One region of the Streptomyces sp. NBC_00457 genome, then DNA from elsewhere that is predicted to be linked to it. Evidence: riboswitches for the same ligand, from Rfam matches in the RefSeq annotation. Region 1 holds a riboswitch; the other holds the start of a gene.
What was found. Region 1 has a riboswitch for cyclic di-AMP ahead of OG828_RS29415 (transglycosylase family protein). Riboswitches for the same ligand answer to the same signal wherever they lie in the genome.

Region 1 (3,636 bases):
CTCACCCGCCGCGCCGGTCCCTGCTGTCTCGCGAAAGGCACCCGCATGCTCTCCGGGAACGGTCGTCACCGTCGCCCCCGTCAGGCCCCGGCCCTGCTCGTCGCGGCCGGAGTGACCGGCTCCGCCATCGCCATCCCCCTCCTCGGTGCGAGCGGCGCGAGCGCGGCCGATGGCAGCACCTGGGACAAGGTCGCGGAGTGCGAGAGCGGCGGCGCCTGGAGCGCCGACAGCGGCAACGGGTTCTTCGGCGGGCTGCAGTTGACCCAGGAGGACTGGGAGCGGTACGGCGGCCTCGACTACGCCCCGAGCGCCGACCAGGCCAGCCGTTCCCAGCAGATAGCCGTCGCCGAGAAGATCCTCGCGGACCAGGGCGCCGGCGCGTGGCCCGCCTGCGGACTGCTCCACGGTCTCGGCGAGGACTCCCGCTCGGCGAACGTCGACACGGGCCTGCCGGGCGAGGCGTCGGCCGAACCGTCCACGTCGCCCGACACTTCCTCCGGCTCCGCCGAATCGTCCGACTCGTCCGGCTCCTCCGACTCACCCGGTTTGTTCGACTCGCCTGAGTCGTCCTCGTCTTCAGAGTCTTCGGAGTCGTCCCCCTCGGCTTCCCCTTCCTCGTCCTCCCCTTCGCCGTCCTCCCCGTCTCCGTCCGACGAGCCGTCGGATGCGGCGGACAACTCGGCCAAGTCAGACACATTCGTCGAATCCAGCCCGAGTGCCTCACAGGATTCCGCCAGCCCCTCCACGGGTTCCACTGAGGGTGACGATACGGACAAGTACGTTCAGAGCGGCGGTTCTTCGTACCTTACGGACACCGGCCCCGGCGCCGGAACCGGCAAGCATCGGGGTGCCAGTGCGGACGAGGAGGGTTACAGCGTCCGCGCCGGGGACACTCTCGCGACCATCGCCGACTCCCTTGAGGTGAGCGGCGGATGGCGTGCGCTCTACGCCGAGAACAAGGGAACCGTCGGTACCGACCCGGACCTCATCATCCCCGGTCAGACCCTCGAAGTCGGTGTCGAAACGGTCGAAAACCAGCGGTAGTTGAGGCACGGTTTCACGCTGAATGTCCGGTTCGGCGAAAGTGTGGGATGAGTCTCAGAAGCCCTGATCGTCTTTGAAATTCCGCGGATCGCGTGTCTACGGTCATCACCGCTCGCCAACACGAGCCCCGGCTGCCACAACGCCGAATCCTGCCAGTGGCCGCACGGGAACAGTCGTCGCTTAACAGCGCCGTAGGCAGGAGCGGGGGACCCAAGGTAAGCGCCGCGCCGGTCAGTTGACCGAGCGGCTTGGGGTGAAGCCGTGCCCCGTACGGGACGAGAGCCTCGTACGAGACATGGCCGGGCAACTCAACCGGCCCGAACCCGACAGCTCACCTCGCAGGCGTCGGTGAGGGGATCAACCATGCTGTTTTCCGGCAAGGGCAAGCACCGCCGTCCGTCCAAGGCCACTCGCGCCATCGCCATCGCCGGTGTCACCGGTGCCGCCGTCGCCGCCCCGCTGATGGCGGCCGGCAACGCCTCCGCCGCCACCGCCTCCGAGTGGGACGCCGTCGCCCAGTGCGAGTCCGGCGGCAACTGGTCCATCAACACCGGCAACGGCTACTACGGCGGTCTGCAGTTCTCCGCCTCCACCTGGGCCGCGTACGGCGGCACGCAGTACGCCTCCACCGCGAACCAGGCCTCCAAGGCCCAGCAGATCGAGATAGCCGAGAAGGTCCTCGCGGGCCAGGGCAAGGGTGCCTGGCCGAACTGCGGCACCGGCCTGTCGAGCGCCTCGTACAACGGCTCCTCGTCGAGCGGTTCCTCGTCGAACCAGAGCAGCGAGAGCAGCACGCGCTCCAGCGAGGAGCAGTCGGCCTCCCGCTCCGCCGAGCGCCCCGCGCCCGAGCAGAGCACCAAGAAGACCGTCACCACCCCGACCGGCAAGAAGGTCGAGAAGGGCGACGGCGAGTACAAGGTCGTCAAGGGCGACACCCTCAGCACCATCGCCGAGGAGCACGACGTCAAGGGCGGCTGGGCGAAGGTGTTCGAGCTCAACAAGGACATCGTCTCGGACGCCGACCTCATCTACCCGGGTCAGCAGCTGCACCTCAAGTGATCTTGCCTCCGCAGGCAGAACACAGTTGAACCACACCTCCCTCACATCCGTGGTCCTCATAGTGAAGGCCTCGTGAGGGCCCCCGTCCCCACGGGCTCCCCGCCCCGGTGCGTCATCCCCCGTACGCACCGGGGCGGGGCTTTTTTCTGCCCCACTTTTTGTTCCGTTCAGAAACAATTTGCTCTCGGTTCTGTCCATCGGGTGGGTGACCCGGTGGCCGATCGCCCGGAGCCGGTTAGGCTCATCCCGCAGAGCCGCTGCGGTCCTGCCAATCCGCGTCACATCACGAAGGAGATGCTCGTGCCGTCCATCGACGTCGTCGTAGCCCGGGAAATCCTGGACTCCCGAGGCAACCCCACGGTCGAGGTCGAGGTCGGCCTCGACGACGGCAGCACGGGTCGTGCCGCCGTTCCGTCCGGTGCGTCCACCGGCGCCTTCGAGGCCATCGAGCTGCGTGACGGCGACCCCAACCGCTACATGGGCAAGGGTGTCGAGAAGGCCGTCCTCGCCGTCATCGAGCAGATCGGCCCGGAGCTGGTCGGCTACGACGCCACCGAGCAGCGCCTGATCGACCAGGCGATGTTCGACCTGGACGCCACCGACAACAAGGGCTCGCTCGGCGCCAACGCCATCCTCGGCGTCTCGCTCGCCGTCGCCCACGCCGCTTCCGAGGCCAGCGACCTCCCGCTCTTCCGCTACCTGGGCGGCCCGAACGCGCACCTGCTGCCGGTGCCGATGATGAACATCCTGAACGGCGGCTCGCACGCCGACTCCAACGTGGACATCCAGGAGTTCATGATCGCCCCGATCGGCGCGGAGACCTTCTCCGAGGCCCTGCGCTGGGGCGCCGAGGTCTACCACACCCTCAAGAAGGTGCTGAAGACCAAGGGCCTGTCCACCGGCCTCGGCGACGAGGGCGGCTTCGCCCCGAACCTGGAGTCCAACCGCGCCGCGCTCGACCTCATCATCGAGGCCATCAAGCAGGCCGGTTACGTCCCCGGCGAGCAGATCGCGCTCGCGCTCGACGTCGCCGCGTCCGAGTTCTACAAGGACGGCGTCTACGAGTTCGAGGGCAAGTCCCGCTCGGCCGCCGAGATGACGGAGTACTACGAGGAGCTCGTCTCCGCGTACCCGCTCGTCTCCATCGAGGACCCGCTGTACGAGGACGACTGGGCCGGCTGGAACGTCATCACCGAGAAGCTGGGCGACAAGGTCCAGATCGTCGGCGACGACCTCTTCGTCACCAACCCGGAGCGCCTGGCCCGCGGTATCGAGGAGGGCTCCGCGAACGCCCTGCTGGTCAAGGTCAACCAGATCGGCTCGCTGACGGAGACCCTGGACGCCGTCGAGATGGCCCAGCGCAACGGCTTCAAGTGCATGATGTCCCACCGCTCCGGCGAGACCGAGGACGTCACCATCGCCGACCTCGCCGTCGCCGTGAACTGCGGTCAGATCAAGACCGGCGCCCCGGCCCGCTCGGACCGCGTCGCCAAGTACAACCAGCTGCTGCGCATCGAGGAGATCCTCGACGAC
Region 2 (3,636 bases), 4.7 Mb from region 1:
GCTGGGCCGCGGAGTCCCGGCTCGTGCGCTCCGACCTCACCTACGGTGAGAAGGTCATCGGCAGCCGCCGCGGACATACCGGACATCAGCATCTGCCCTGGGTGGCGCTGGACACCGACGCGACCGAGGAGCGCGGCGAGGTCTACGGCTGTGCGCTCGGCTGGTCCGGGTCCTGGCGGATCGCCGTGGCCCAACTCGCCGACGCGCGCGTGCAGATTACCGGCGGCGCCGGACACGACGACTCGGGCCTGCTGCGACTGGCGGCGGGCGAGTCGTTCACGACGCCCGTCTTCGCCGGCCTGTGGAGCGACGGCGGCTACGGCGGGGCGAGCCGCGCCTGGCACGCGTACCAGCGGACGTATGTCATTCCGGACGCGAGCGAGGACCGGCCGGTGCTCTTCAACTCCTGGGAGGCCACCGAGTTCGAGATCTCCGAGGAGCAGCAGCGGGCGCTGGCGCGGCGGGCCGCGGACATGGGCGTGGAGCTGTTCGTGGTCGACGACGGCTGGTTCGGGGCGCGGACCAGCGACCGGGCCGGGCTCGGCGACTGGACACCCAACCCCGACCGCTTCCCCGGCGGGCTCAAGCCGCTCGCGGACCACGTGCACGGTCTCGGTATGCAATTCGGTATCTGGGTCGAGCCCGAAATGGTCAATCCGGACAGCGATCTGTATCGCGCCCACCCTGAATGGGTGCAGCATCAAACCGGGCGCAAGCGGACGGAATTCCGCAATCAGCTCGTACTGAACCTCGCCCGCGAGGACGTTCAGGAGTACCTCTGGGAGCGGCTCGACATGCTCCTCTCCAGTGCCCCGATCGACTATGTGAAGTGGGACTTCAATCGCTGCTTCACCGATGCGGGCTGGCCGGGAGAGGCGTATCCGCAGCGGTTGTGGGTCGACCATGTGCGTGCGCTGTACGGCCTGTTGGACCGCCTGCGGGACGCGCACCCCGGCGTCGCCTTCGAGTCCTGCTCGGGCGGCGGCGGCCGGATCGACCTCGGGATCATGAGCCGTACGGATCAGGTGTGGACCTCGGACAACACCGACCCGCTCGACCGGCTCGCCATCCAGCACGGCTTCAGCCAGGTCCACCCCGCGCGCGTGATGGCGGCCTGGGTCACCGACAGCCCGAACGCCATGCTCAACGGCCGGGTCAGCTCGCTGCGCTTCCGGTTCGTGAGCGCCATGGCCGGGGTGCTCGGGGTCGGCGGTGACCTCACCGAGTGGACGGACGACGAGCTGGCCGAGGCCCGGAACTGGGTGGGTCTGTACAAGGAGATCCGGCCCCTCGTGCAGCGCGGCGACCTGTACCGGCTGCGGCCGCCGCAGGGCGGGCTGAGTGCGGTGCAGTACGTGCTCGGCGACGAGACCGTCGTCCTCGCCTGGCTCGAGGCGCAGCGTTACGGCGAGCCCGTTCCGGCGCTGCGGCTGCGCGGCCTCGACCCGACAGCGTCGTATGAATGCCGCGAAACGGGCGAAGTTCACCGGGGTGCGGTTTTGCTGCATCACGGGTTGCGCACGGGGCTGCGTGGTGACCTCGATGCGACAGTTCTCCGCCTGCGTCGCATCTGAGTGATCTGTCCGAATTAGGATCTTCATTCCAACTCGGTCTGGAATAAAGCCTCCTGGGGTGAAGCTGCGTGAGCAGCGTCATATTCGTGACCGAGCGTTGTCCGTCATGTTCACGTAATTCACGTGTTTTTCCAGGGGATTGAATCCGCCGACAGGGGCGGAATTCACGGAGGGTGACTGGGTTTTCTCACAAGGGATCAAGAGAAACGCACAACCATGGAACCTCTTGCTTGTCCCTTTGCGTCTTGGTCGCTTACGTTCGCCACCAATCCGGACGGACGCCCAATCCTGCCGCCGCCCGGAGACCGCTCAACTCACCCGTGAACGGCAGGAGCGGGGGACCCACTGGTACAACGCCTGTTCCGGTCTCCGGAACGGCTAGGGGTTAAGTCGCCACCGCGCGGCCGGACATCTCCAGTCCGCACCCGACAGCTCACCTCGTAGGCGCCGGAGAGGAATTCGTCATGCCCGCGAAGGGTAAGCACCGCCGTCCCAAGAGTCAGCGCTTCACTCGCTCGATCGCCGTCGCCGGAACCGGTGGCGCCGCGCTCGCCCTCCCGCTCCTGGGGGCCACCGGAGCGCACGCCGCTCCCGCAAAGTCGGTTTCGGAAAAGGCTGTTCAGTCGGTTCCGCAGACTGAAAAGAAGGCCGCCGAGAAGACCGCCGCCGCGAAGAGTTCGGGTGTGCGGACCTATTCGGTGAGGGCCGGTGACTACCTCTCCAAGATCGCCGACGAGCAGAATGTCAGCGGTGGCTGGAAGAAGCTCTATGCGGACAACCGGGAGGCCGTCGGCTCCGACCCGGCGCTGATCCACCCCGGCCTGAAGCTCTCGATCGGCAAGAAGGCCACGACCGGTTCTTCCAAGTCGTCGTCCTCTTCGTCTGATTCGCCTTCATCATCCGCTTCTTCGCCGAAGTCGTCCGGTTCTTCTGATTCATCTGCTTCTGGTGCGTCTTCTTCTGGTTCGTCGAAGTCGTCCTCGAACACGGCGACCACCCAGTCCTCCGACACCACGAGCACGGCTAGCGGCTTCTCCCTCCCCGTGGCCGGTGCCAGTATCGGTACCCCGTACCGCATGTCGGGCAGCATGTGGTCCAGCGGCTACCACACCGGCGTCGACTTCGCCGCCCCGACCGGCACTCCGCTCAAGGCCGTCGGCGCGGGCACGGTCGTCTCCGCGGGCTGGGGCGGCGCGTACGGCAACGAGGTCGTCATCAAGCTGGCCGACGGCCACTACGCGCAGTACGCCCACCTGTCCTCGCTCTCCGTCTCCAGCGGCCAGAGCGTGGCCGCGGGCCAGCAGATAGGCCTCTCCGGCTCGACCGGCAACTCGACCGGACCGCACCTGCACTTCGAGATCCGCACGACCCCGGACTACGGCTCGGACGTCGACCCCGTCGCCTACCTCCGCTCGAAGGGCGTCTCCGTCGGCTGACACCCGGCGCCTAAGCCGCCCCCACGCCACCGAAGGCCGGACCCCGATCCCCGGGTCCGGCCTTCGGTGTCGGCCGTGCGGGAATCCCGGTCGGGACGTATTCCTGAATTGGCGAACACTTTAGGAGTGGCTTATCTCACCGTCCGTCAACCCCTTCCTACGGTCGCGTAGCTCACATCGGAAGGTGAATCATGGGCCGATGTGGCAGACGATTCGAAGAATGACATCAGATCAGTGATCGGGTCGTACGTGGCGCTGGGGGACAGCTTCACCGAGGGCGTCGGCGACCCCGGCCCCGACGGGGCGTTCGTCGGCTGGGCCGACCGATTCGCGGTACTGCTCGCGGACCGGCGGCCGGAGGGCGACTTCGAGTACACCAACCTTGCCGTGCGCGGCAAACTCCTCGACCAGATCGTGGCCGACCAACTCCCCCGGGCCGTCCGACTCGCCCCGGACCTGGTCTCGTTCTGCGCGGGCGGCAACGACATCCTCCGGCCCGGAACCGACCCCGACGAGGTCGCCGAGCGCTTCGAGCGGGCGATCGTGCAACTCACCTCGGCCGTCGGCACCGTCATGGTGACGACCGGCTTCGACACCCGGCGCGTCCCGGTGCTGAAGCATCTGCG

Region 2: another riboswitch for cyclic di-AMP. It lies ahead of OG828_RS08220 (LysM peptidoglycan-binding domain-containing M23 family metallopeptidase); the one in region 1 lies ahead of OG828_RS29415 (transglycosylase family protein).

Annotation. Positions count from the first base shown of each region.
Region 1 is NZ_CP107905.1:6,432,806-6,436,441, forward strand. It holds gene OG828_RS29410 (LysM peptidoglycan-binding domain-containing protein) at 46-1,044, shown strand; cyclic di-AMP (ydaO/yuaA leader) riboswitch at 1,222-1,404, shown strand; gene OG828_RS29415 (transglycosylase family protein) at 1,408-2,103, shown strand; gene eno (phosphopyruvate hydratase) at 2,398-3,636, shown strand, end outside.
Region 2 is NZ_CP107905.1:1,765,761-1,769,396, reverse strand. It holds gene OG828_RS08225 (alpha-galactosidase) at 1-1,574, shown strand, start outside; cyclic di-AMP (ydaO/yuaA leader) riboswitch at 1,871-2,036, shown strand; gene OG828_RS08220 (LysM peptidoglycan-binding domain-containing M23 family metallopeptidase) at 2,039-3,010, shown strand; gene OG828_RS08215 (SGNH/GDSL hydrolase family protein) at 3,245-3,636, shown strand, end outside.